DNA from 2 places in the Ornithinibacillus sp. 4-3 genome. Region 2 is predicted to be linked to the other one. Evidence: a T-box and tRNA genes for the amino acid it is inferred to sense, from the RefSeq annotation. Region 2 holds a T-box; the other holds one or more tRNA genes.
The links. The T-box of region 2 lies ahead of tyrS (tyrosine--tRNA ligase). A T-box ahead of a tRNA ligase gene usually reads a tRNA of that ligase, here a tRNA-Tyr.

Region 1 (15,186 bases), 1.7 Mb from region 2:
AATAATGGAAGATATTACAACGATTTAGAGTGCATAATCTTAGGTTATGAAGACAATCAAATTTATTTGAAATTAAAAGATGGCCGTACAACCAATTGCACTCTAGATCAAATAAGAAATGTTGAATATATGGATATGTTAAAGTGGTTTGATAAGGTCTAGTAAAACTAGTTTCTTCTATTATATATAAAAAATAAAGAGAGCTGATTTTTTGCTCTCTTTATTTGTGTGAACTAGTTTCTTCTATTATATGGAGATATAAAGAAAAAATTGTTACAAGGGTGCCAGAAAGGTGCCAAAAAGTGTCATAAAGGTGATAACAGAACATTTTTATTTATTATTCTTGAAAATATAGTTATGACCATTAACTCGTAATGACAACAATTGAAAGTCATTGAAAGTGCATGAAAGTATAGTCGAACTTCATGGTAAGGATGAGGTCATCGGTTCGATCCCGGTTGGGAGCTCTTGCGCAAACGCTTGATACATAAGGTATTGAGCGTTTTTTTATTTAAGTCATTTTTTAGTAAGAAAGTACACAAAGGCTTTTATTGTTATTTAACATAATCAAATAGTCCATATCCAATTTAGTTGAATCACTATGAAAACATTTAATTAGGGAGAAAAATAATTACCCTATTAGAATAAAATAATATTTTAAATTTCAGTATAGAACCAAAAAGAAGTAGCCTCCGAGTCAATGAAGGCTACTTCTTTTTGGTTGTTGATTAACCAAGTACCTTAACAGATTCACGATTAAATGCAGGAAGGTCATCTGGTGTACGACTTGTTACTAATTGGTTTTGACAAACAACTACCTCTTTGTCTGCGTAGTCTGCGCCAGCGTATTCCATATCCACTTTGATTGATTTATAACCAGTTGCATCGCGGCCTTCTAATGTTTTGGCTGTAATAAGCAATTGTGGACCATGACAAATTGCCATAACCGGCTTTTTCTTGTCCATAAAATGTTTGGCAAATGCTACAAAGCGTTCATCTGCACGTAATATATCCGGAGAAAAACCACCAGGAATAAACAAAGCATCAAAGTCTTCTGGTTTCACATCATCAATACCTTTATCAATGGTTACTTTTGTACCTTCTGATTTACCTGTTACCGTATTTCCTTTTTCTTTTTCGATAGTAACTAGCTCATGACCAGCTTCCTCTAATGCCTCTTTCGGACTTGTGAATTCTACGTCTTCAAATAAGTCTGTAATGACTGTTGCGACTTTTTTACCCATGAATTGACACTCCTTTAAAAATGTTTACACTCACTATATTCCCCAAAAATATTTTTTTAAAAATAAAATTTTAAATTCGTTCCGTAAATTAGAGCTCTATTCAAAAGCAAATAAAAATTTCCTCCAAGCTAAAGTATTGTTTCTGCCAATAAACGATAGGATTTTTTCTTCGCTTCAAAGTCAAAGATATTTGTAATAATCATAAATTCATCTGTTTGGTAGATTTTTTGTAAAGCTATTAATTTCTCTTTTACTAGATCTGGTGTTCCAATAATACATCGGTTGCGGTTCTGTTTGATTGTAGTTAAATCCTCTGGGCTAAATGTAGAGCTATTAATATCTTCTTTGGGCAATACTAATGTACCTAATCCTTTTCCAACGTTTAATAGCCATTTGTCCTGTGTTATTGCTAGTTCTTCCGCCTCTTCTTCTGTTTCTGCACAAATAACAAAGATGCAAACAATGGATTGTGCCTCGCTACCAGTTATAGAAGGGGAAAAATAGTCATGATATATTTTTAATGCTTCTATTCCCTGACTTGGATCAATAAAATGACCAAATACGAAGCCTAATCCCATTTCTGCTGCTTGTCTAGCCGAACGTTCTGATAAACCTAACAACCAGAGAGGGGGTGGGTTTGCAATTCTCGGACCAGCTTTGACTAGCCTAAATTCATGATCACGGGGTAAAGTATTATGTAAAAATCCTTGTAAATCTGCAACTTGCCTTGGGAAGTCATGAAGATTTTTATTTTGGTTATCTGTTAACGCAGATCTCGTTAGCTGGGAACCACCTGGTGAGTTACCTACACCAATATCAATACGATCTGGAAAGAAAGCAGCTAATGTATTTGCGTTTTCAGCAATTTTATAGGGGCTATATTGTGGCAAAAGTATGCCACCTGAACCAACACGAATTTGATTAGTTACAGAAGCAATTCTTGTCATCATAATTTCGGGAGAAGAGCTTGCAAGACCGTTACTGTTATGATGTTCAGCAACCCAATAACGATGATAGCCTAATTTTTCAGCCCATTGCGCTAACTCCAGTGTATGCTGCAATGTTAGTTCTGAAGTATCTCCTTTGGATATGGGAGCTTGATCTAATACACTTAATTTCATCACTTATAACTCCTTTTCTCAGCAAATCTATAAACGTATAGACAATTAAAAGGTACAACAATTTTTTATCAACAAAAATGCTTCTGATTGTAAATCGTAATTCTTACGATTATAATGCGGTTAAGACCTGATTCAATTAGAATACATTTACGGATTGATAGTGTAAAGAGAGGAGACATCTACAAATGATAAATAATTCATGGGATGAACGTTTTAATAAACAGGAGTATATATACGGAAAAGAGCCCAATGTCTTTGTTAAATCAATGCTGCAAGACCACCCTAGTTGCGATGTACTGACCATAGCAGAGGGAGAAGGACGTAACGCAGTCTATGCAGCAGAATTAGGGCATCGTGTTACGGCTTGGGATTATTCGTCTGTAGGTTTAGACAAACTACATCAATTTGCTGATTCTAGAAACGTTAAGGTTAAAACAAAATTAGTTGATTTAGCTCAAGAAATCGATTTTAGAGAAAATCAATGGGATGTGGTTATGAATGTTTTTGGTCATATTGGAGATGCTTCTGTTCGTCAACGTTTAATGAAAGGAATCAAAACAATGCTCCGTCCAGGTGGAGTTTATATTATGGAAGTCTACTCCGATCGTCAACTCCCTTATCGTAGTGGGGGAGGAAAAGATATTCGTCTTTTATATACGCCATGTGAAGTGCTTCAGATTTTTGCTGACTGGCAAATCAAATATTTTTATTATGGTGAAGTGGAGCGATATGAGGGAAAATTACACACGGGCTTAGGACATGTCATTCAACTCGCAGTTTATAAACCAACTGATTAAATTTTTCAGTTGGTTTTATTTGTTACTAATAGATAAAGGGGATGATGAAATAATTTTAGATTCCTGTTTCTAACCGATGACCACTCCTTACCATGGACATACTCTACCTATTGAACTATGTGAGCCAGTTATCAAATAAAAATTTATTAAACTTCTTAGAAAAAAATTTACAAACAATAAAAAATAAGATAGAATATTAGGAATACACTAATATTTACGCTGGTCATTCCCATTCTATTATTTAACTGAATTTTCTGTCCATAGACAACCCTCTTATCTTCAAGTTCTACCCACAATAAATGAAATAATAGCTAGTTCCGGTTAAATTTCCATACTCAAATTTAATTTCCATATATTTAGTTCTTTATTTGTTACATGATAATATACTAGTTGAAACTCTAAAGGAATCTGTAACTTAGTCACTACAATATAAATAAAAGATAAGCGTTTATATTGAAAAGTCAACTAATGTTAGTTAATGCAATACAAACTATTAGGGAGGAATAAATATGAAATTAATCAAAAGTATTTTATTTATGATGTTTCTCATATTATTAACCACAATAGTGGGTTGCAGCTCAGATTCAACAAATAAGGATACACCAAATGATTCAGGAGATAATCAGAATGAAGAAGAAGAGACTCAAACAGGTGGGGTTTTAAAAATTGCGATTGATGCGGCTCCACCAACACTAGATCAACCAACAAGTACAACTACAGCTACAAGAGATGCATCTCGATTAATTTTTGAAACACTTATAACAACAAACTCAGATTTCGAAGCGATTCCTATGTTAGCCGATTCTGTTGATATAAGTGATGATGGTAAAACATACACATTCAATTTAAGGCAAGGCATTAAGTTTCACAATGGAAAAGAAATGATTGCTGAGGACGTTGTTGCTTCAATGGAACGTTGGTTAGAGAAATCTACTATTACGGGCAATGTATTCAATGATTCAAAATGGACCATTGTCGATGATTATACAGTGAATTTAGAATTACAGGAACCGTCATCGATCACACTCGATACAATGGCTTCTGCGAAAACAGCTCCTGCTATTATGCCAAAAGAGATCATTGATGCAGCACCAGAAGAAGGAGTAGATGAGTATATTGGTACAGGACCTTTTAAGCTCGTTGAGTGGAAGACTGATCAGTATATTCACTATGAAAAATTCGATGATTATTCCCCAGTTGATTTTGAAGCAGATGGTTTATCCGGTAAAAAAGAAGCGTTAGTTGACGAAATATTTATCTATATTGTTCCAGATACTTCTACACGTTTAGCGGGTCTACAAACAGGTGAGTATGATTTTGCTTATGGTGTTTCTTATGATAGTTATGATCAACTACAAGAGGATCCAAATCTGGAACCGATTTTAGCTCCAAGTGCTAATGCTGTTATCGTGTTTAATAAACAAAAAGGTATTGCCTCTGATGCAGCCTTTAGGAGAGCAGTGAATACTGCTTTAGACGCAGAAAAAGTCATGATGGGTGCTTTTCCAAATCCGGACTTTTTCTGGTTAGACGCCGGTTACATGGATATCAATATTAAGAGATGGGCAAGTCAAGCTGGAAGTGAGTTTTATAACCAAGCTGATCCAGAAAAAGCAAAACAGATGTTAGAGGAAATGGGATATAATGGTGAAGAGTTTAGACTGATGGCAACTCGTGATTATGATCATCATTATAACACAGCTGTTGTAATACATGAGCAGCTTCAACAAATTGGAATTAATTCAAAATTAGAGGTGTATGACTGGCCAACTGTTACAGAACGAAATGGTGATCCTGATGTTTGGGAAGCGTATATTACAACATTTTCTACAGTTAGTACACCACCACAGTTGCTTCATGTGAGTCCTAAAGCTAAAGGTAGTATTCCGGAACCGTATATGGATGATAGAATGCTGGCCCTTGAAACAGCTCCTACCGAAGAGGAAGGTTTTGCATTATGGGAAGAGATCCAGCAGTTTGCTTGGGAAGAATATGTACCAGTAGTTCAGTTTGGTGGGTTTAATAGCTTATACGGAGTTAATAAAAAGGTAGAGGGAATTACTATTAATACAGGTCCAATCTTCTGGAATGTTACTGTATCAGAAGGAGCAGATTAACTGTCTAATATGTTAAGGGTTTGGTAAAAGCCCTTAACATACTTTTTACCTAATTTATCGTGTATTTGATGACTCTAGTGGATACTATTTGGTAAAAGGCGTTAGAGTCATGATTAGTAGCGCGTCTACTTTTTGTACCCAATTTGATTTTTAAATCTATATATGGTATAGTATTTTGAAACGTATTTCGGAATGTATATTGAAATAAATTATTTTTTAGACTTATTCACACTGGCACAACTTAGGGGTTGTAAGGATGTATGAGAAGGTAGGGCATACATTGTTTGGGTTCATTAAATTAATACTACCGCGGCAATTTATTTTAAAGATTCGAAGTATATAGCGCCCACGTGGCACTTTTTATAATGCGTCCTATTATGTAGGGCGTATTTTTTATGGTTATAAGATCCAGAGTTTCAAGAAATTTGAATCATAACATTTTCTTGGTTAAAATGCTTTAATAACAGGAAACTTTAGTAAAAGTAGCTGGATAATTTGTATGAATAGTTTATAATAGTAAGGTATTTCTTTTTTCGAGATATCGGAATATTTTAATTGATTATTTAAAGGTAGTTTGTACTTTAAATAGCTGACTCTTCTTTATAAAAACTTGGCTTGTTTTTATATAAATTTGAAGAAATAAGTAATTAAAAACGGGGGGTTAGATTTTTATGAAAATGAAAGTAGTTTATGCGATGGTTTTAGCATTTATGTTGTCTATGCTAGTCGCATGTAATTCAGAATCGGACGATGATAATTCTGCTGATGAATCAAATGGTGGAGCGGATAATCAAGAGGTAGTTGCTGGTGGAGAAATGAGAGTAGCTGTACATGCTCAACCGCCTACTATTGACACGCATATTACAACTGCAACGATGGCACCATTTATTATGAGAAATGTATTTGAAACGCTTTTTACTCAAAACGAAACATTTCAGCCTACTCCAATGTTAGTTGATTCTTTTGACTTAAGTGATGATGGTAAAACATATACATTTCACCTAAGAGAAGGAGTTCAATTTCATAACGGAAACGAAATGACTGCAGACGATGTTGTTGCTTCAATGAATCGTTGGATTGAAGTAACGAATGTAGGGTTAGATGGAGCTGTATTCGAAAAAGTTGATGATTATACAGTAGAAATGATTTTAGAAGAACCAAAAATTGATACACTAGATATTCTTGCTGACCCTAGCTTACTAGCGGCTATTATGCCAAAGGATATTGTTGAAAATGCAGATAGCACAGGTGTGACTGAATTTATTGGAACAGGTCCATTTAAATTTACTGAATGGGTACAAGACCAACATATTCAATTGTCTGCATTTGGAGATTATCAACCAGTTGATGCACCAACTGATGGTCTAAGTGGAGCGAAGGAAGCTTTACTAGATGATATCTATTTCGTGTTTGTACCAGATGCTTCTACGCGAATTGCTGGGATACAGAGTGGTGAATATGATGTGATTACAAATGCGCCATATGATAATTATGATCAATTAATGGCTGCGGATAATGTAGAAGTTATAACATTTGAATATGGAACTCAATGGGCAGTTTACAATAAGGCACAAGGTGTATTTGCTGACCCTAAAATGAGACAAGCTGTAAATGCAGCTTTTGATTTAGAAAGTGTAATGCATGCTGCTTTTGCAAATACTGATTTTTATGAGCTAGACCCAGGATATATGAATAATAGCTCAGAGAATTGGTATAGTGATGCTGGTTTAGATGCTTATAATCAAAATGATCCAGAAAAAGCAAAACAATTACTTGAAGAAGCTGGATATGATGGGGAATTAGTTCGAATTCTTACCTCTCGTGATTATGATAGACAGTATAATGCAGCTGTAGTAATGAAGGAACAGTTAGATGCTATTGGTATGAATGTGGAGCTTGAAGTTTTTGATTGGCCAACATTGACTGAACGTAGAGAAGATCCAGAAAACTGGGAGATTTTAACAGCATCTGGTCCTTTCTTTGCAACGCCAACAAAACATGTTTTATTAAATCCTAATTGGGCTGGTTGGACAAGTGATCCATATATTACAGAGTCACTTCAAGAGTTAAATGTTGCAGCTTCTCAAGAGGAAGCTAAAGAAATTTGGAATGAAATTGAAGGATTCTTATGGGATGAATATTTACCTGCTACTATTTTAGGTAAGTTTGATGAGATTGTTGCTACAACAGATAAAGTACAAGGATTTTCAGAGTTTCTAGGTGGTGTATTCTGGAATACATCTGTTAGTGAATAAATAGCATTAAAAAATATTCCGTGTAATGATTAGGAAAGAAAAATACTTTTGAGAGTCAGCTATCGATTATTAATCGATAGCTGACTTTTTATTGCAGGGACGGATGTTTTATTAGCAGGTATTTCTACTGAGGCAGTTAGAATTCTTGATGATTCAATGGTTGTTAGTCCATTGTCAAACTGGTATTTCAATATAGTATCTGTTTTTGTTTTAACCGTTGTTGGTGGTCTGATTACCTCAAAATTTATTGAACCTCGTTTAGGGAAATACGAAGGCGATAAGGTGGAAGAGGATGATGTTGAGGACCATCCGAAAGCTGGAAAAGCATTGCGTAATGCAGTACTTGCAGGTGGAGGATATATGTTACTAATTTTTGTAGTACTTATGCTTCCGAATAGTCCGTTAAGAAGTGAAACAGGTGGAATTGCAGACTCCCCATTTATTGATGGGATTGTTCCACTTATCTTAATATTATTCATTCTTGTGGGACTTGCTTATGGAATTACTGTAGAGAAGATCAAGTCTGGTAAAGACGTGAGTAAGTACATGGGAGAAGCAATTAAAGATATGTCAGGCTATATCGTTTTAGTATTTGCCATTGCACAATTTATTGCATATTTTAACTGGTCAAATATTGGGACATGGTTAGCTGTTAACGGTGCAGAATTTTTAACAAGTATTAACTTTACAGGATTACCATTGATTCTTGGTTATATTTTATTTACAGCATGTTTAAATTTCTTGATTACATCAGGATCAGCGAAATGGGCTATTGAAGCGCCGGTATTTATCCCAATGTTTATGCAGCTAGGATATCATCCAGGATTTATCCAGGTAGCATACAGAATTGCAGATTCATCGACAAACATTGTTACACCTTTATATCCATTAATGATTATTATTTTAACATTAATGCAAAAATATGATAAAAAAGCTAATATTGGTACGTACATGGCATTGATGATTCCATATTCTCTTGGATTTTTATTAACTTGGATTGTGCTAATTCTAATTTTCTATTTCACAGGTTTACCATTTGGACCTGGTGTATACACACATTTATAAATAAAAGAAAAAAGGTCTCGAGGTACTGTCTTCCAAAAAATAGAGGAATAAATCTAGTTTTTGGGAGGGTACCTAACGAGACCTTTTTATATTTTTAACCGATAATATGAAAACCAGAGTCGACATGTAGTACTTCTCCAGTAATACCTCTTGAAAGGTCACTGATGAAGAATAATGTAGCATCTCCTACTTGGTCTTGATCTACATTTCTACGTAGTGGAGCTTTTTCTTCAATTACTGCATTAATTTCATTAAAGCCAGATACACCTTTTGCGGATAGTGTACGAATTGGTCCTGCAGAAATAGCATTTACGCGGATTCCATCTTTTCCTACATCTTCAGCTAAGTATCTTACACTTGCTTCAAGGGAAGCTTTAGCTACTCCCATCACGTTGTAATTTTTCACAACGCGTTCAGCTCCTATGTAAGACTGTGTTACGATGCTTCCGCCTTCAGTCATTAGTTTTCTAGCTTCTCTTGTAACTGCAACGAGTGAATATGAACTAATATTCTGAGCTAATAAAAAGCCATCACGTGATGTATCAGCAAATGTGCCTTTTAAATCATCACGGCTTGCAAAAGCTACAGAATGAACTACACCATGAATAATTCCTACTTTCTCTTTAATTTCAGAGAAAGCTTCAACTATACTTTCATCACTAGCTACATCACATGAAACTACGAGCTTAGGTGTGATGCTATTATCTTCTAATAATTTTATTAATTTTTGTTGCGAACGTTCTTGTCTATTTGTGAAAATTAAGTTAGCACCTGCTTGATGCAGAGACTTCGTAATCCCCCAGGCAATGCTTCGCTCATTAGCAACACCCATAACAACTATATTCTTTCCTTGTAATAAACCTGACACTTGAGCACCTCCAAGATAAATATGTATAACATTATATCTTATTTGAAAGAATTTCGCGATGCTCTACTTTATTACTCTTAGCCTAATGTATGGATGATATGTATTTCGTTCATAATAAGTAATGAGGAGGTGATGGGTTTGGCACAGGATGTTCTTTGTGCAGTTTCAAGTTGCTTCTTCTGGGAAAATGGGAATAAATGTGGTGCAGATTCTATTTATGTAGTTAGTCAGCTTGGGAATGAAGCTTCTCATAGCTCAGAAACAGATTGTAAGACATTTGTTCCTAAATCATAAGTTAAAACAGGCGTCTCTAGCTTAAAAAAGTGTGGAGACGCCGCTTTATGAGTATATGTAAAAAAACGTAAAAAAATTACTAGAAAATAGAAATATTCTCTTTACAAAACAGTTGAAGCTATATATAATAAATTTTGTTGGCTTTTTATACATGGCCCGTTGGTCAAGCGGTTAAGACACCGCCCTTTCACGGCGGTAACACGGGTTCGAATCCCGTACGGGTCATAACCATTATACTTATTTTTTAATAAGTATATGTGCCGGTCTAGCTCAATTGGTAGAGCAACTGACTTGTAATCAGTAGGTTGGGGGTTCAAGTCCTCTGGCCGGCACCATTTTTTTTATTTTAAATTGAATAAAATGAAAAATGTGGTTAATAATACGGAGGGGTAGCGAAGTGGCTAAACGCGGCGGACTGTAAATCCGCTCCCATCGGGTTCGGCAGTTCGAATCTGCCCCCCTCCATACTTTATATTATATTTTTTTCACAGTTGGGCTATAGCCAAGCGGTAAGGCAACGGGTTTTGGTCCCGTCACTCCAAGGTTCGAATCCTTGTAGCCCAGCCATTTTTATGTCTATTTTTAAGTGAAGTATATATTTTTTGCATAAACAATCTAATGTAAGGTCTGTTTAGATGAACGCTGGATATCATGAAAGTAAGATTAACAAAAATGAGCCATTAGCTCAGTTGGTAGAGCATCTGGCTTTTAACCAGAGAGTCGAAGGTTCGAGTCCTTCATGGCTCACTACATTTTTTAACAAAGAAGCACGACAAAAAGGATACTCTAGTATCACCGTTGTTCAAAGGTTATGATTGTAATCTATGTTAATGGTGTATAGCTAAGTCAAACCTTAGCCTTTATTGGCTGGGCTTGTCAAGTTTTCTTTAGATATGAATATGGAAAAAATGGTAAGCAAGGTGACTCTAGTAGGAGATAGCCTTGTTTATTTGCATTTTAGGTCATTCTTTTACATAATAGAAGCAGTAATTTTATTTCATTTTCTTTGAATTTAAAATGAAGAATTATGTTTACTGTTTCTAAAGGGAGATACAAATTTATAGTCATACTAAAGGCGAATCCTTGATATTAACTAGTATGGCACTTTGCAGAGAATGAATTCGTGTAAAAATAACTAGCTCTCTAGTGGATTATATGGAACTACGTATACATCATCCATTCTGAGACACGACAAATAAATGCTTAATTATAAGAATAACTTTAATTGATCTATCTGAAAATATAAAGGATGCGATACCATGACAACTTCTAGAATTCCTGGTTTTTATAAAATGTCTATTGATGAACGTAGAGAGCTTATTGCTCAATTGCATTCTTTTTCTGAAGAGGATGTTAAGGAGTTAGCTTCTAGAGAGACATTAGCTGTTGAGACAGCAGATAAGATGATTGAGAATGTCATTGGAACTTATCCGCTTCCACTTGGACTAGGACTTAACTTCCTCATTAATGATAAAGAATATGCAATTCCTATGGCTGTAGAGGAACCATCTATTGTTGCATCGGCAAGTTATATTGCAAAAATTGTCCGTGACGCTGGAGGTTTTCAGACAGAGGCGACAGACAGAGTGATGATTGGGCAAATTCAAGTAGTAGGTTGTTCAGATTTTCATGCAGCGAAAGAGGCGTTAATGCGTGAAAAAGAATTTATTATAAAAGAAGCAAATAAAGCTTACCCAAGTATTGTTGCTAGGGGTGGCGGTGCGAATGATATTGACATTCGAATTTTAAATGAGGATGCAGAATCTACTTACAATAAAATGTTAGTTCTGCATATTTATATCAATACATGTGATGCAATGGGTGCAAACATCATTAATACGATGGTGGAATCTGTTGCGCCAGAAATAGAACGTATTGCAGAGGGAAAAGTATATTTACGAATTTTATCGAATTTAACTGATCGTTGCCTCGCACGTGCAAAATGTGTGATTCCAACACATTTACTTGGTTCTGAAGGGTTCACAGGTGAAGAAGTAAGAGATGGAGTTATTCATGCATATGAATTTGCTGCTGCAGATCCATATCGTGCAGTGACACATAATAAAGGAATTATGAATGGTATTGATCCTGTAGTTATTGCAACCGGAAATGACTGGCGTGCAGTCGAAGCTGCGGCACATGCTTATGCAGCTAGAAGTGGGCAGTACAGTTCGATGACAAAATGGTATGCAGATGAAGCAGGGAATCTTGTTGGTGAACTGGAATTACCAATGTCTATAGGAATTGTTGGAGGCTCCATACGAGTTCATCCAATGGCAAAATTAGCACATAAAATTCTTGGTATTGAATCAGCAGGGCAACTAGCACAAATTATTGTAGCAGTTGGATTAGCGCAAAATTTAGGTGCATTAAAGGCTTTGGTAACAGATGGTATCCAAAAGGGGCATATGGCGCTCCATTCTCGCTCTGTAGCGATTGCAGCAGGAGCGACAGGGGAATTAGTGGATATCATTGCTAATGAACTTGTTAAGCTGAAGGATATCCGTGTCGGAAAGGCTGAACAATTATTGGGAGAATACAAAAATGAGCATTGAAAAAATTAGAACTGAAAAAGTAGCTGTCGGTGTAGCTCATAGTAAGCTAATTTTAGTTGGTGAACATGCAGTAGTACATGGTCAACCAGCAATTGCAGTTCCATTCCCGTTAGTGGGAGTAGAATCAGAAGTGGAATATGTTTTAGGTGCTGTGAAAATTGATAGTACATTTTATCACGGACCTATTGATTCAGCTCCAGCTTCTTTGGATGGAATTGTTGCATGTATTAAAGAAACACTGCGTGTACTAGACTTACCATGTCAGGATTTATTAATTCGCATCCGTTCATCTATCCCGCCAGGAAAAGGGTTAGGTTCTAGTGCATCTGTAGCGATAGCAGTTGTAAAATCTCTATTTTCTTATGTGGAACGGGAATATACAATGGATCAATTGCTTCATCTAGCAAATGTATCGGAAAAGCATGCCCATGGTTCCCCAAGTGGAATAGATTCATTAACAATTACATCTGATTGTCCTGTTTGGTTTGAGAAAGAGTCTCCTGTTGGATATATTAAACCGAAAAGTGATTTTCATTTTATAGTGGCAGACACAGGGAGAATGGCAGATACCCGTTCTGCAATTGACTCAGTGACAAGACTACTAAAGAAAGCACCTCAGAAAATTCAAGAAAAATTTGAGCGTTTAGGGGAAATTACACATCAAGTACGTGATGCGTTAGAGAAAGCAAGTAAACAATTATTAGGTCAGTTATTAAATGAAGCGCAGAAAGAGCTAGAAGCATTAGGAATAAGTGATGCTGGACTGAATCGTTTGATTTATTATGCGCTCCAAGAAGGTGCATTAGGAGCTAAACTCACTGGTAGTGGTAATGGGGGCTGTATTATTGCGTTAGCAGAGAATGAGCTACATTCCCATCAACTAATGGAGAAATTGAAAAAGCTTGGTGCTCATGCAGTTTGGTCATTCGTATTACGTAAAAAAGAGGAAAATGAAGAAGTAATGAAATAGGTAAAAAGGGGATAGCATGATGAAGGCAACAGCAAAGGCACATACGAATATTGCCTTAATCAAGTATTGGGGTAAAAGAAATGAAAAGCTTATCCTACCAACAAATAGCAGCTTATCTTTAACCTTAGATGGCTTTTATACAGAAACAACAGTTAATTTTAATGAAGAATTAACAGAGGATACTTTCTCATTAAATGGTACAACAATTACTGGTAATCAATATGATCGTGTTTCAAAATTTTTACAGCTAATTCGTGATCATGCAGGGATACCGAATGTATATGCAGATGTTCATTCGATTAATCATGTGCCGACAGCTGCGGGCTTTGCATCCTCTGCATCTGGTTTTGCAGCATTAGCAGGAGCGGCTACTAAAGCATTAAATCTAGATATTAGTGATGAGGAACTTTCGAAAATTACTCGTCAAGGCTCAGGTTCAGCTTGTCGCTCGATTTATGGTGGCTTTGCGGAATGGCAAATGGGTGAGAAGGAAGACGGTTCTGATTCCTTTGCTGTTCCTATCGTGCCACCTGATCATTGGGATGTGCGAATGGCAGCGGTTGTTTTATCCGATACAATGAAAGACATTTCTAGTCGTGTTGGCATGAAGCGTACGGTTGATACTTCTGTGTTTTACGAAGGCTGGTTATCGGCTGTTCCACATGATTTAGCAGAAATAAAACAAGGAATTATCGTTAAAGATTTTGAAAAAGTTGGAGCAATTGCTGAATCGAACTGCTTGAAAATGCATGCCACAACATTAGGAGCAGACCCGCCATTTACTTATTGGTTAGATAAGACAATGAGAGTAATGCAAAAAGTTCGTGAAATCCGCGCAATGGGTATTCCAGCATATTTTACAATTGATGCTGGACCAAATGTCAAAGTACTTTATTTACCAGAATATGAATCGAAAATAGAACAGATTCTACGTGAGATTCCTGGTGTATCCAATGTGACTTTGAGTAAACCTGGGCAAGGAATATCCTATTTGTAGGAGTTGAGGAATTTGAAACCACAAGGGCGATTCTGTATAAAGGTTCCTGGGAAATTAATGCTGGCTGGTGAGTTTGCTGTATTGGAACCTCATCAGCCTTTAGTTGTAACAGCAGTAAATCGTTTTATTTATGTAACTTGCGAGACTAGCGAAGAAGGCTCTTTAACTTTAGAAAGTTTTCAGTTAGACCAATTAAACTGGAGTTATGCGAATAAGCGTGTGACGGTGTTATCAGATGATAAGCGAATTCGTTTTGTACAAGAAGCAATGACAATAACATTGAATTATTTGCATGAGCAAAATATTAAAACCACTCCATTTTCTTTAGCGGTTCGTAGTGAGTTAGATGATCGTCCAGGAGTTAAATATGGTCTCGGCTCAAGTGCGGCTGTTGTTACAGGTGTAGTTACGGCTATTCTAACAAAATTCTTACCAGGGGAACCGGCGAAGGATGTTATTTTTAAATTAGCAGCAATTACCCATTTTAGCATACAGGGAAATGGCTCTTGCGCTGATATAGCGGCTTCAACATATGGTGGATTGGTGAATTATTATGCCTTTGACGGAAATTGGTTATATCATGAAATTATACAGCTTGATTCAGTGCAGTCACTTGTGAATAAGGAGTGGCCATGCTTACGGATAGAAACAATTGAAGTGCCAAAAACATTATTATTATGTGTTGGCTGGACAGGTTCGCCAGCTTCTACCTCTCATCTTGTAAAAAATGTAAAGAAGCTACAAACAGAAAATGAAACACAATATCAGAATTTCCTAAAGGAAAGTAAAATAGCTGTGGGGCTGTTTGCAAAAGGATTGAAAACAGAGGATATGTCTCTTGTGTTTCAAGGGATTAGGAAAAATCGTGCAGCTTTAGTTACATTAGGAAAGCATGCAAACACG
Region 2 (15,186 bases):
TACAGGATCCATCTACTTTAGGCCCGAATATGGCGATTGCATTAATTACTACTTTGTATGGAACAGTGCTTGCAAACCTTGTGTTTTTGCCAATGGCTAGTAAGTTAGAAAACAAAACAGGTGAAGAAGTATTTATAAGACAGATTATCATCGAGGGAGTTATTGGAGTACAATCAGGGCAAAACCCTCGTGTACTAGAAGAAAAATTAAGCGCATTTCTTTCAGGTGATGCAAAAGTGAAAGAAGAAGCAGAAGATAAAATCGCTGAGGAATCCCTGGAGGGTAATCCAAATGAAGCGTAAAGAACGGAAAAAACAGAAGCCGGGTGCACCTGCATGGATGGTTACCTTTTCAGATATGATCCAGTTGATATTAGTATTTTTTATTATGTTATTTGCGATGTCACAGGTAGATGCCCAGAAATTCCAAGCTATTTCAGATTCTTTTCGTAATCGAACTATCTTCGACTTTTTGCCTTCAGCGGTTCCGATGGATAATCCAACAGATAGTCCTGCTCATAACGAGAAAGGCGAAAAAGAAAATGATTATGATTTACCTACAAGTAAACCAGAGGAAGAAAGCGATGAAGATGAACAAGAGGAGAAAGATTCTCTTGGTGAATTGATGGAAGATGTGGAGCACTTTCTGCAAGAACATGGTTTAACAAATGTAATTTCTGCTACACGTACAGAGCGAGGAGTAGTCCTGATTTTACCTGAAAACATTTTATTTAATTCAGGCGAGGCAGAGATTATTGAATCAGCAAAGCCTTTTTTAACGGAAGTAGGAACATTATTATCTGAAATTCCAAATGCGGTAAAAGTAGAAGGACATGCTGATAACAGACCGATATCTAATTATCGTTATCCTTCTAATTGGGAACTATCTGGAGCACGTTCGAGTAGTGTTATTCGTTATTTAATTGATGAGTATAATATTAGCCCAACACGCTTATCTGGAAGTATTTACGCAGAAACCCGTCCAATTGTTCCAAATACATCACCTACTAATTTAGGTCAAAATAGAAGAGTAGAAATTGTAATCTTAGAAGAACAAGCGGAATTAGAAGAATAGTATAAATGTAAAAAAATCCTTAGAGTTAGATCACAAATCTAATTCTAGGGATTTTTTACATGAATACTAACGATGATGTAATTTTTTCTAAGGTTTTGGAAGAAAGCAGTTGAAAATATAGAATTTTTTAGAAGTCATTTTTGTTGGATGTTTATATTTTTAGTGAAGGTGAGTTAATGGCAATAGCAACTGCATTTTACAATAAAAGATTATTTTTAGTAGATCAGGAATAAATGCTTATTGCTTCTTAACAAACATTCTATCTTTAAGTATTTTTTACAAATAAAAAATAAGAATTATAATTGAATAAATCGGGTATGAAAAAAATTGCAGAAAAAGAGCAACAATTAAATGATTTAATCAGCCTTCTAGAGGCAAAATATGAGTACTTAAATCGTGTAAACTAAGGAAAGCGTACGGCTCTTACTACACAGTTTAGTTTACACTCCCGAAAATACACTGCCAGTTCCCAAAACTTCAACAAAATCACAATAATAAACACGACCGTTTTTCATCATTAGAGACTAGTTATGTCCCAGCCTCTTCTTTCTCTTAATCGTAATAGATTTCTAACTTATTTCCTGCAGAATCAAAAATAATCATTTTATTGGATTCTCCCCAATAAATAGAGTATTCACCGTTCTTAAATGGAAACCAGTTATCACCTACGTTTAATTTCCCTTTATAATGTAGAAATATTCCTCCCGTTACTTGATATATCTCACTTCCCCTATGCCTCTCCATAGCTAAAAACCTTTCTTTTCCACTTTCTGAGTAAAACGCTGTATAAGTAGTGTCGGCTCTCTCGAAAAAACTACTAATTAAATATAAAATTAATCCCAGTATTATAAGTATATTTAGAACTACCTTGACTGGTGTTGATTTAATAACTATCCCTAAACAAATAATACCTGTTATCACTAATATACATACTAATAAATTATTAATCTCAAAATAAGATAAGATTTTACTTTTTACTCCTATTTGAATATAATTGTTAGCCATACTTAAAAAACCTGCAAACAGTAATAATAATCCACTTGTAATAAATATACTTAACGACACCTTTTGATATTTTGTAATATCCTCATCCCCTAAATTTTCATATTCTTTTCAAAGTCCTATTCAATATGTTAATATACTTTCTTCTTTTTAAAATATTAATTAAATTAAGAAAAAAATCAGCCCTTTCAGATTGACCTCTTTTCGTTTTTGATAAACGGAGCGATACTTTATAAAATTTCCGGGAATTTACATTGTTGGGTCAGATAAATAACATGAATTTCGAAACTTGGCTGCTTGTAAGTACAGGAGATCCTAGCATACTGCTTTAAGATCTACGTTATTATCATAATAACGTTAAGCCTTAGTCATTTATAGAAACTCATTTAACCATAAAAAAACACCCTAGAAATTAGCTTTATTTGCTCTAATTTCTAGGGTGTGCATACATTTTGACTTTCTAGATTAACTATTTAATTAATCTTCTTCTTCGTCATCAGTTGATTCTTGTGCTGGTTGGTTATTTTTCTCTTGTTCTTTTTTCTTTTCTTCTTCTTTAGCTTTTGCCGCGGCTTCTTTTTTCGCTTGTTCTTCTTTATCTTTTTGCTCTTTTTCCTTTTGTTCTTTTTCTTTCTGTTCTTTCTCTTTCTTTTCCTGTTCCTCTTTTTCCTTCTTCTCTTGTTCTTCCTTCTCTTTTGCCTCTTGCTCCTCTTTTTCCTTCTGTTCTTTTTCAAGCTCTTCAGCAGACTTACCTACTTGAACTTCTTTAGAAGGATCGGATTCTTTACCAGAGAAGTCTACAGATCTTACTACATATAAAGCATCGGATTTTCCGACTTTAAAATTCGTATCCTGTGTACTACCAACAAGTTTAAAATTATCACCAGTAGAACGATAAACTCGATATCCGACAACATTTCCAGATCCTTTTTTCCAAGTGAGAGTTTCACCAGAATGTGCTACAGAACCTGGTGGAGATAAGGAGCCACCCTCTGATAGGGAACCAGCAGCTGTTGCACCCTTGAATCCAATTTTTTCCCATATATCTCTATTGGTGCGAGGGAATAATAAACTGAGATCGCTTAATCTGTCATAGCCATTTCGTTTCAAGAAATCAGGATTAAAAGCATATCCATCATTTTTAATAAATTCTTTTGGTGTATCTGGACCCGCAGGAACAGCTTTTCCATCAACTACAACATAAGCTCCGCCTACTAAACTATCATCCACTTTTGTTGGAACAAATTTAGAGTTATAGATATCCGAACGGACAAGTCCAAGCTGTTGACAAAGCTTAGAAGGTGCTAAGCCAGAGATTGCACAATAGCTACGCGATACAATTCCTTCTGGTTGTTTAAAGCGTTCTTTTGGTGCCATTAATTCAGGATTAATATCTGTTGCAACATTCATTAATTCTGCCCATACTTTTAAATTTCGTTGACTATAACTTAAAGAACAGCCATAACAACTATCTTTAATATTATAAGGTGTGTTGTAACCAATCCATGTACCCATCGTTACATTTGGATTTGTTGCAATAAACCAAGCATCATGATAATCGTTTGTTGTACCAGTTTTACCTGCCCAATCCACACCACCATACTTGAGCTGTGATTGTAAGTAATTAGCAGTTCCGCTCTTAATTACATCACGCATCATATCAAGCATTAAGTAAGATGTTTGTGGAGAGAATACGTCTACTGGTTCAGGTTCATGTTCATAAATAACAGTACCATCATGTGTTGTTATTTTATCAATCATATATCCATCGATAAATTTACCACCGTTAGAAAAGGTAGTGTAAGCATTTGTGTTTTCTTCCACTGTAACACCATCTGTCATCCCACCAAGTGACATAGAAGGGTTGAGATGGTCATTAGATCTATCACTCTTATGAATAGATGAAAAGCCCATTTTCTGTAAATAATTTTTAACAGGGTCTTCATTGATAATCATAGAATATACTTTTGCAGCTGGAATATTATATGAACTTGCTAAGGCTTGACGTGCAGATACTAAGCCATAATTACCTCCACCATAGTTACCCACCTTATATTGTGTACCTGGGAAATCAACTGGTAAAGGAATATCTGCAAGCACAGAACCTGGTTGGATAACGCCTAATTCCATTGCTGGTGCATAATCTAGTAGAGGTTTCATTGTACTCCCATTGGAGCGCTTAGCATTTGTTGCATAATTCCATTCATTGTCTTGAGTGAATTCTCGACCACCGACAAAGCTAAGAATTTTACCTGTTTTGTTTTCGATTAACATAGAGCCTAGTTGAATCTGGTCCATAGTTCCATCTTTAAGCTTTCTATCTGGACCATAATGTGGGTACTCTCTAGCAACTTTCTGCTGTGCATCATAGATTTTTTTATCAATTGTTGAATGGATATTGTAACCGTTTCTTCTTAAATCACGATCTGCTAAAATTCTGTATTCCTCATGTAGCTCTGCATTTTTTTCTAGATCATCTAATGTATAACCATCTTTTTCAGCAAGTATTTCCATTAGAATATCTTTTGCACGATCTTGTAATTCATAGGTTAAGAATGGATATTCCTCAACTGGTGATTTCTTCTTCTCAATGAAGTCTTCTTGAATTGGATATTCTAATGCTTCTTCATATTCTTCTTTTGTAATATATTCATTCTCATGCATTCGCTTAAGCACAGTCTTCATTCGGTTAATACCTGGCTTCAATCCATCTTCTTCTTTTAAATCACCGCCATTTGTAAACGGTGTGTAAGCAGAAGGGCTTTGTGGTAAACCAGCTAGATATGCCGATTGAGCTAAATTTAGATCTTGCACATCTAGCCCAAAAACACCTTGAGCAGCTGTTTGTATCCCAGCAATATTACGTCCTGAAGAATCACGTCCATATGGTATGATATTTAAATAAGACTCTAAGATTTCATCTTTAGAAAAGAACTGCTCTAAGCGTAGCGCTAATAAAATTTCTTTTGCCTTTCTTTCAAATGAAACTTCATTTGTTAAAATTTGGTTTTTTATTAATTGTTGGGTGAGTGTACTACCACCTGTTTGAACATTAGAGTTCAGTACTTCTTGTAAGACAGCACGAACAATTGCTTTTGGTACAATTCCTTTATGTTCATGAAAATATTCATCTTCTGTTGCGATAACAGCATGGATTAATGTTTCAGAAACATCCTCAAGTTCAATAATCTCACGATGTAAGTCCGTGCGGATATCACCTAAGTAAACATTATCTGCGAAATAGAGCTTTGAGGTTTCTTCAAAGTCATAGATGTGCTGTTCCATATCTTCATAACTTCTGATGGGTTCATCCTTTACAAGTGATGCGAAATAGCCTGCACCAACCCCACCAGCAAAAAATACACCAATGACACCAATAACGATAAAGAATAAAATTACATTCCAAAAAACATCGTAGGTTACTCTAAATGATTTGGAAATTTTATCCTTATTAAAGTAACGTTTAACGTCTTGTATACTTTTCTTTTTATTATGTTTAGAATTCACTATAATACCTCCTAAATAACCATCTTTTATTATATCATAGGTGAATTTAAAGATGTATCATTTGATATATTTTTCCAGTTTGGAAAAAGTGTATATTTTCTGCAAGAAATTCGTTATGCTCATACAGTTTGTGGACATGATAATTTACTTTGTACTTTCCACTAGTGATGCGATTATTATAAGCCTATTGCATTATTAGAATCAGATGATAATCTTATAACAAAATCCTGGTGTAATTGGAGGTGATAGAATGGGAGTAGGTGCTGGTTTATCCATATTTTTATACATCGTTGGACTTTTTATACTCTATGTAGTAATAGAGACAGCGGTAAGAAGAGGTATTGATAGCTCAGAAACGAGCAGAATGTTGAAAAAGATGCTGGAAGAACAAATGGATAAGGAAAAAAAGTATAGAATAATTAGGACTTTAAATTTGTTTGTTTGAAATTATATCTAAAATATACATTTCCTAACCATAAGCTATTGCGAAAATAGATTTGACATGTCTTACCTAAAACATTTCTTATTGCATTCTTTTAATATTTATGATAGAACTATAAATAACAAATTTAAAAATACTTAGCGATGAAAGAATAAGTAGTATTGTAAATCCCTAACATAGAGAGCTAGTGGTTGGTGGAAACTAGCAAATATTTACATACGAATTACAATCTGGAGCATTTCTATTTTAGACGGTGGTTTGCACCGATATCAAACCTAGAGTGGCATATCATTATGCAACAAGGGTGGTAACGCGAGGATAAGCTCGTCCCTTTTTTGAGGGACGGGTTTTTTTATATTTTTTTATAGAGGAGAAGAAAAAGTGGATATTTTACAGGATTTAGAAAGTCGTGGTTTAGTACATTCAGTGACAGATAGAGAAGGGCTTCAAGCACATTTAAGTAAGAATGTGGTTACTCTATATTGTGGATTTGATCCTACAGCAGATAGTTTGCATATTGGTCATTTACTACCAATTACCATGTTAAAACGATTCCAATTAGCAGGACATCGACCTATTGCATTAATTGGTGGAGGTACAGGAATGATTGGTGACCCAAGCGGGCGTACTTCTGAAAGATCACTTAATACAGCTGAGGTTGTACAAGGGTATAGTGAGAGTATTAAAAATCAATTAGGTTCACTGCTTCAATTTGATGAGCATGAAAATTCGCCATTAGCTAGAAATAACCATGATTGGTTATCGTCGAAAACATATATTGAATTCTTAAGAGATGTTGGCAAGCATTTTACAATTAATTATATGCTAGCAAAGGATTCTGTTTCTTCGCGGATTGAGCAGGGAATCACATACACAGAGTTTAGCTATATGTTGCTACAATCTTTTGATTTCTATAATTTATATGTTCAAGATAATTGTACATTGCAAATTGGTGGTAGTGATCAGTGGGGGAATATTACGGCTGGAATGGAGTACATCCGTCGTTCCCGAGAGAATCAAGAAGAAGAGATTCAAGTTTTTGGCTTAACAGTTCCATTAATTACAAAAGCAGATGGCACGAAGTTTGGTAAAACGGCTGGTGGGGCAGTATGGTTAGATAAAGAAAAAACTACACCATATGAATTTTACCAATTCTGGATTAACACAGATGATCGTGATGTAATCAAGTTTATTAAATATTTTACGTTCTTATCAGAAGAGGAGACTTCTTCATTAGAAATAGAAGTTGTAGAGCGCCCAAATGAGCGCAAAGCACAAAAACGTTTAGCGGAAGAAATTACGAAATGGGTTCACGGAGAAGAAGCATTAGCACAAGCAATTAAAATTTCGGCATCTTTATTTAGTGGAGATGTAAAAACTTTGACAGCTAGTGAAATTAAACAAGGATTTAAAGATGTTCCTACATACGTAGCTGAGCAAGGGGATATGAGCTTAATTGATTTATTAGTAGATGCTAAAATCTCACCTTCACGTCGTCAAGCTCGTGAAGACATTACTAACGGAGCAATTTATATTAATGGTGAACGTAATCAAGATCTCAATTATGTATTGGAGCAAGCAGATCGCATCGAAAATCAATTTACTATTATTCGTCGCGGACGTAAAAACTACTTCTTAATACAATACAATTAAAAGTGGCTATAGACTGAGGCAAATATAAAAAACATCCGTAATGTTTTTAGAAATTTTAATTTGTCTCAGTCTTAGCTTTGCATTATATTTTCGAAATATTAGCTTTTATTGGTCAAGATAGGGAATTTTATAGTAAAGAAAGCCATTCGAGATATTATAAAAACTAAAAAAAGGCGGTGACTTCATGAGTACTTCTTCACAAAATATCAAGCCAAAGAAAGAAACGGAAAGCCTGTTAGCCGGAATTATATTTGTTTTAATGATTGGAATCATTGCTCATATTATAGGAAAAGTATATCCAGTAATTGGTGGAGCAGTTACTGGGATTATTATCGGTTTTCTTATCCGGAATTTTATTGGGGTTCCTAAGATTTATGAAAAAGGTCTTGATTACACAATAAAAAAACTGCTTAAAGTAGCTATTGTCTTAATGGGATTCTCATTAAGCTTTTCTACTGTAATCAATGTAAGTGGTAGTGCTGTAGTAGTAGTCCTGGTTAGTGTGATTTTAGGATTAGTATTAACTTACTTTGTTGGAAGAATGTTTGGCTTATCTGGAAACCTTCCATTATTAATTGGAATTGGGACTTCGATTTGTGGGGCTACAGCAATCGCAACAACTTCACCAATTCTAAAGGCAAAGGAAGAAGAGTTTGTTTATGCAGTAAATACGATTTTTGCGTTTAATATCATTGCGGTGATTTTATATCCAATGATTGGACAACTATTTGATTTATCTGATCATGTATTCGGAATATGGGCGGGAGCAGCAATTCATGATACATCATCTGTAGTTGCCGCAGGATATATGTATAGTGATGAAGCTGGTGGAACAGCTGTTATTGTAAAGTTGCTAAGAACATTAATGTTAATTCCACTTGCATTATTGCTCGCTATTTTTGTGAGTTATCGCTTCAAAAAAACGAATCAAGTCGACACAGGAGAACGTGTGAAGATTAGTAAAATCTTTCCTTATTTTATCTTAGTTTTTGTTGGTGTGGTCTTGTTAAATACATTTATCCCATTTCCAACAATGGTAAGTGATTCTACAAACTTTGTTGCTAAATTCTTAATTATTATGGTAATGACTAGTGTAGGATTGAAAGCGAATTTTAAAGATATTGCTCGGATTGGAGCACGGCCATTTATTGTTGGATTAATTTCATCTGTTATTATTGGTGTTGTCAGTATAACTTTAATTTTAATTTTACAATAGAATAAAAAAGTATTATTTTTACTTTTATACAGAAAAACTACATAAAAAAACCGCTGTTTTCCATAGGAGAACAGCGGTTTTCGTATTAATGACGTGAATAGAATTCAACGATTAATGATTCGTTAATTTCTGCTGGAAGTTCAGAACGCTCAGGAAGGCGAGTGAATACACCTTCTAATTTCTCAGCATCAAAAGATAAGTAATCAGGTACAAAGCTGTTTGCTTCTACAGCTTCTTTAACGATGCTTAAGTTTTTAGATTTTTCTCTCAAGCCAATTACTTGATTTGGTTTTACGCGGTAAGATGGAATATCTACACGCTTACCATCAACAAGAATATGACCATGATTTACTAATTGACGAGCTTGTCTTCTTGTACGAGCTAAACCTAAGCGGTATACAAGGTTATCAAGGCGGCACTCAAGTAAAACCATGAAGTTTTCACCATGAATACCTTTCATTTTACCAGCTTGCTTAAATAAGTTGCTGTATTGACGCTCGTTTAAGCCATACATGAAACGTAATTTTTGCTTTTCCTGTTGTTGTAACCCATACTCAGAAATTTTCTTTCTGCTTGCTCCGTGCTGACCTGGAGCGAAAGGGCGTTTTTCTAATTCTTTACCAGTTCCAGTTAATGAAATACCGTAACGGCGTGATTTTTTCCAAAGAGATCCTGTGAAACGTGACATCAGACATCTCCTCCTTAATATATGTTTTAGCATAAAATAAATTAAGTGTGCTCCTATACGTTGTCCATTATGTTTTCATGTACCATCGCTCCAGCAGCAAAGAGTTACACGATACACCTCTTTATTATGTAGAGGAACAAAATGGGGGCAAGCGTTGGTTCACTAAGGCTACTTTTATTTTACACAAAGTACATTATATGTTCTAAAATAAGGAAAGTCAAATGTTTTCGAAAGAATTCCTAATAAGGATAGGGAATTTAATTCTTATTTTAAAAATGTTTTTAAGTGCTCAATAAATTCTTCTAAGTATTTCTGGTCAATTTCATCAAAACGATCATAAATAGGACTATCAATATCTAACACACCGTATATTTTGTCATCCATGATGATTGGAATAACAATTTCTGATTTACTTGCAGCATCACAAGCAATATGGCCAGGAAACGCTTCAACATTGGCTACAAGCTGTGTTTTTCTCTCTGCTGCTGCAGTTCCACAGACTCCTTTACCAATCGCAATGGTTGTACAAGCTGGTAATCCTTGAAAAGGTCCAAGTATTAATTGATCATTTTTCCACAGATAGAAGCCAACCCAATTAACATTGTCTAAAAATTGATTTAATAATGCAGATGAATTAGCTAAAATAACTATTTCATCGGTTTCTCCTGTTATTAATGCATCTAACTGTTTTATTAATAACTGATAATCTTTTGATTTGTCACCAGAATAATTTTCAACTTGAAACATATGATCTCTGCCTTTCCTAATTATAAATAGTTGATTTCTACTATATTATAGCATGGATATTTCCAATGAAAGTATTAGATGATTGAAAGCAGTTTTCTTAGGACCATTTTATAAAATTAAGAAAGTATAAAAATTGCGTAAAGTAATGCTTATTCAAAGCTAGCGTTGTCTAGCTCCGAGCGCCAAAAACTAAGAGCTAACGCGAGCCGCCCTACAATAAGTCAACATCGGTTTTGTTTTATAAGGAAGCCCAACTAAAACCAAGCTAAAGCCTAACGTTGGATACCCCTAAAGGGGCATGTTTCCTTTATCTCGGTTGTGCCCCTCCAATCTCTACGTTTTTCGACGCATAGGACGTGCTAGTGCAGGCGTTGCGACAGGAAGTCGCGTTCTTAGCCTGTAAGGGCGCTCTGCGCTTTTCGTTCTAAAAAGGCGAATTATTTGTAAGAAAATATCGAATTTTTAATATTATTGGATTTTATTAGCCAAAAATGGCATTTACATGGTATTATAAAGGGTATTAAAAAAGATATGTTGAAAATGAAAATTCATCTCGGGAATATAGATTAGGGGGCAACACAATGCCATATATCATTGGAACTGCATTATTAATCATAACTATTATAATTGTCGGACTCATTTTGCGTAAAAAAATATACGATGATGTGGATAAGAAAGAAATGTGGAAAATGGACATCATGAATCGCGATACAGCTGCACAGCTTTCCCGAGTAAAGAATTTAAATTTAATGGGAGAAACGCAACAAAAGTTTAATACTTGGAAAGATCGCTGGGATCGAATCGTTACAAAAGTGCTGCCAGAGGTTGAAGAGTATTTATTTGATGCAGAAGATGCAGCAGATCGTTATCGCTTCTCAAGTGCTAAAAAAATATTATCAGAGATTGATCAAACTTTACATAATGTAGAAATAGAGATTGAAGAAATATTAGCAGAATTACATCAATTGCTTGAAACAGAAGAAAAAAACAGAGAAGAAATGGAGCAATTGTTGCCAGAAGTAAAAGATATCCAAAAAAGGCTCATTCAAAATGGTTACCAATACGGACATGCATTACCAGCATTTGAAGCAACTATCAAAGAAATAGAATCTGAAATCACAGCATACAATGAACAAGTAGAGTCTGGTAACTATATGGAAGCACAACAATCAGTAGAGAAGATTAAGCCAGAATTAGATGAGTTTTTAACTAAGCTTGATGAGTTTCCAAAAATTTATAAGACAGTTAAGGATACTTTACCAGCTCAAATTAAGGAATTAGCACAAGGTATTCAAAAAATGAAAGAAGAGGGATACCGAGTAGAGCAACTGGGACTTGAAAAGGAAGTAAAAGGATATGAGCAGCGTTTAGAGGATTGTATGAACACCCTGAAAAGTGGCGATAATGCAGAAGTTAAAGTGATTATAGAAGAAATGGAAGAAAGAATCAAAGAGATTTATGAAGATTTAGAAAAAGAAGCATTAGCTCGTAACTATATTGAAACAAAATTACCTAGTCATGAGAAGCAAGTAGAAGAGAATTTGGCTAGCTTTGAAGAAACAAAAAGAGAAGTTGAAATGTTAAAATCAACATATTACTTTGAAGACAGTGATATGGAAAAACTTATGACTATGGAAAAAGAAATTAATCAATTGAAGAAGTCTCATGAAGAAATAGAGCAAGAACTTGAGGGAGAATCAATTTCGTATTCGGAAATTCGTGGCAATTTAGAGGCCGGCTTTGAAAAGTTAACAACATTAGAGGAGAAACAGACTGCATTTAAAGAGTTTATCCTTAAATTACGTCAAGATGAATTAAAAGCAAAAGAAGATTTAGAAAAAATGAAAAGACAAGTAAATGATATTCATCGAAAATTAGTTAAAAGTAATGTTCCAGGGATCCCAACATTTATTTGGACATTATTAGAGACTGCTGTGGATAAAAACACAAAAGTATTAAAAGCATTGGATAATAAACCTTTAGATATTACTGTAGTTCGTCATGCATTAGAGGAAGCAAATGATGCAATTGAAAATACGATGGAACAAACAGACAAAATGATTGAACAAGCATATTTAACAGAACGAGTGATTCAGTATGCAAATCGTTATAGAAGCCAAGTTCCAGAGCTTGCGGAAAGATTGAAAGAATCTGAGCGATTATTTAGAGCATATGAATATGAATTAGCATTAGAAAATGCGGCAACTGCATTAGAGGAAATAGAACCAGGAGCATTGAGAAGTATAGAAGCGAAATAAAAGCTTGCGGAAATAAGGAGTTTTCATTACATGATTTATTTTGATAACAGTGCTACAACAAAACCAAATCCATCTGTACTCAGTAGCTTTTTAGAAGTATCAGAGAAATTTTTTGCCAATCCTTCCTCCATTCATCCATTAGGAGGAGAATCAGAAAAGTTATTAACTGCAGCTCGCACGCAAATTGCTCAAATTTTACAAGTAGAAGCAAATGAAATTATTTTTACATCAGGTGGGACAGAGGGAAATAGCCTAGCGATTAAAGGAATTGCTGAGCAATATCAGTCACGTGGAAAGCACATTATCACCACAATGATAGAACACCCTTCTGTATATGAGACATGTAAAGCTCTTGAAAATAAAGGGTTTGATATTACTTATCTTCCTGTTAATGAAGATGGAATTATCTCTGTTGATACTCTAGAAAAAGAGATTCGTGAAGACACCATACTGATTAGTATAATGCATGTGAATCATGAAATAGGCTCCATACAACCAATAGAACAAATTGGTAAAATAGCGAAAAAGCACCCTAAGCTCTATTTTCATGTTGATGGTGTTCAAGGACTTGGAAAAGTTCCTTTACACATAAAAAATAGCGGGATAGATTTATGTACCTTCTCTGGACATAAAATTCATGGTTTAAATGGTACTGGAGTTTTTTATGTTAATAATAAGATGAGAATCCATCCTTTATTTCATGGAGGAGAGCAAGAAAGAAAAATTCGCTCAGGAACAGAAAATTTAGCAGGTGCTGTTGCATTTGCTAAGGCGCTGCGATTGATAAAGGATAAAGAAATTGAGGGAAGAAAGCATTTAAAGTCTATCCAAACATATTTAAGAGAAGAGTTAGAAGAGATGGATGGAATTTATCTAAATTCTCCAACTCACGGGGCACCACAAATTTTAAGCATTTCTGCACCTGGATGGAAGCCGGAAGTCATTATTCATAAATTAGCAGAAAAAAATATTTATATTTCCACAAAATCTGCATGTTCTTCCAAGCAAGATGAACCTAGCCGCGTAGTATTGGCGTGTGGATTTGGAGAAGATCGCGCTGCTTCTGCACTGCGTATTAGTCTGTCCTATGATAATACAAAAGAAGAAGCGATGACATTTATCGAAGTGTTTAAAGAAACAATTATGTATTTGAAGAAAGTAATGGAAAAACAATCAGTTTAATGCAAGAAAGAACCCTCTAGTATGATAACAATGCTATATGATCACATTCATATAAATATATTTTAGAAAGGGAGCAGGTTGAATGGATAAATTTTTAAATTTTGATTCCATGATTACTCCACTTATTATTAAAGTTGTTTTCTGGATTGGAGTTGGGGTTTCAGTTCTTGCTGGACTTAGTATGATTATTATGGGATTAAATTCTACTTTCGGAAATGGTTTCCAGGTTATATCTGGACTTGCTACAATTGTTGTTGGTCCTATCCTTGTAAGAATTTATTGCGAACTTTTAATTATTATGTTTAAAATGCATGAGTCACTTCAAGACATTCGTCAGACTTTAAAAAAGCAATCTATTGATTAATATTATTTTATTAAACATACTAAGAATAGTGGGTAAGGTCATTGACCTTACCCACTATTTCCTTTTTAGATATAGTGAGACACAGTTTTAAGACTGGAACAAATGAAACTTTAAGTTATAGAACCGAACAAAGTACAAAAAAGCCAAGTATATTTCCGAAGCGAGGATTTTCTATAATCCTGTTTGGGAACTACTAACTAAAAATATTTTTATTTTTTTCTAGTCGACAAAACATGGATTATTCTTTACAATGAAAGACGATTTAATAATGAATAGATGGAGAAGATAACATGCAATATGATCATATTTTAATTAGGTATGGTGAATTGGCGTTAAAAGGGAATAATATTAAACAATTCATCAATCAATTACAGAGAAATATTCGACATAAATTAAAAAAATTTCCTAACATCCAAATAAAAAGAACCCAAGGTCGTCTTTTTATTTTATTACATGGAGAAGATCCACAGCCAATTATCCAAATTTGCAGAAATATTTTTGGTATTTCCAGTTTAAGTTTGGCTATAAAAGCAGAAAATAATGTAGAAGAAATAAAAAAAGCAGCTTTATTCGCATTGAATCATGCAGAAAATATTAAGACATTTAAAGTATCTGTTCGAAGAGTAGATAAAAAATTTTCGTATGGATCACAGGAAATGAATCAAATCTTAGGTAAACATTTACTACAGAATACTGAAGATATTACAGTGGACGTACATCATCCAGATGTTGAAGTAAAAGTAGAAATTAGAAATACGGGTACATTTATCACTTCAAGTGTAATTCAAGGTCTTGGCGGATTACCTGTAGGAACAAGTGGAAAGTCATTATTATTACTTTCAGGAGGAATTGATAGTCCTGTCTCAGGATTTTTAGCAATTAAGCGTGGTGTCGCTATTGATGCCATTCATTTCCATTCTCCACCGTATACAAGTGAACGTGCAAAACAAAAAGTAATTGATTTAGCAAAAGAATTAACAAAGTATACAAAACGAATTAAAATTCATATGGTGCCATTTACAAAGCTACAACAAGAAATTTTTAAAAAAATAC

Region 1: it has a tRNA-Tyr gene. The T-box ahead of tyrS (tyrosine--tRNA ligase) is inferred to sense a tRNA for this amino acid. The anticodon was not compared.

What each region holds. Positions count from the first base shown of each region.
Region 1 is NZ_CP162599.1:309,506-324,691, forward strand. Features, by position in the region: gene AB4Y30_RS01650 (hypothetical protein) at 1-162, shown strand, start outside; gene AB4Y30_RS01655 (type 1 glutamine amidotransferase domain-containing protein) at 729-1,244, opposite strand; gene AB4Y30_RS01660 (LLM class flavin-dependent oxidoreductase) at 1,373-2,365, opposite strand; gene AB4Y30_RS01665 (class I SAM-dependent methyltransferase) at 2,551-3,162, shown strand; gene AB4Y30_RS01670 (ABC transporter substrate-binding protein) at 3,672-5,279, shown strand; gene AB4Y30_RS01675 (ABC transporter substrate-binding protein) at 5,951-7,534, shown strand; gene AB4Y30_RS01680 (AbgT family transporter) at 7,625-8,599, shown strand; gene fabI (enoyl-ACP reductase FabI) at 8,694-9,467, opposite strand; gene AB4Y30_RS01690 (DUF1540 domain-containing protein) at 9,606-9,761, shown strand; tRNA gene AB4Y30_RS01695 (tRNA-Glu) at 9,915-9,986, shown strand; tRNA gene AB4Y30_RS01700 (tRNA-Thr) at 10,021-10,096, shown strand; tRNA gene AB4Y30_RS01705 (tRNA-Tyr) at 10,145-10,226, shown strand; tRNA gene AB4Y30_RS01710 (tRNA-Gln) at 10,254-10,328, shown strand; tRNA gene AB4Y30_RS01715 (tRNA-Lys) at 10,436-10,508, shown strand; gene AB4Y30_RS01720 (hydroxymethylglutaryl-CoA reductase, degradative) at 11,021-12,316, shown strand; gene mvk (mevalonate kinase) at 12,306-13,286, shown strand; gene mvaD (diphosphomevalonate decarboxylase) at 13,306-14,283, shown strand; gene AB4Y30_RS01735 (phosphomevalonate kinase) at 14,296-15,186, shown strand, end outside.
Region 2 is NZ_CP162599.1:2,308,718-2,323,903, reverse strand. Features, by position in the region: gene motP (flagellar motor protein MotP) at 1-302, shown strand, start outside; gene motS (flagellar motor protein MotS) at 292-1,074, shown strand; gene AB4Y30_RS11365 (hypothetical protein) at 1,627-2,079, opposite strand; gene AB4Y30_RS11360 (transglycosylase domain-containing protein) at 2,554-5,583, opposite strand; gene AB4Y30_RS11355 (hypothetical protein) at 5,834-6,028, shown strand; T-box leader at 6,160-6,360, shown strand; gene tyrS (tyrosine--tRNA ligase) at 6,407-7,678, shown strand; gene AB4Y30_RS11345 (YeiH family protein) at 7,863-8,894, shown strand; gene rpsD (30S ribosomal protein S4) at 8,980-9,582, opposite strand; gene AB4Y30_RS11335 (GAF domain-containing protein) at 9,847-10,329, opposite strand; gene ezrA (septation ring formation regulator EzrA) at 10,911-12,587, shown strand; gene AB4Y30_RS11325 (cysteine desulfurase family protein) at 12,618-13,769, shown strand; gene AB4Y30_RS11320 (DUF4282 domain-containing protein) at 13,852-14,133, shown strand; gene thiI (tRNA uracil 4-sulfurtransferase ThiI) at 14,424-15,186, shown strand, end outside.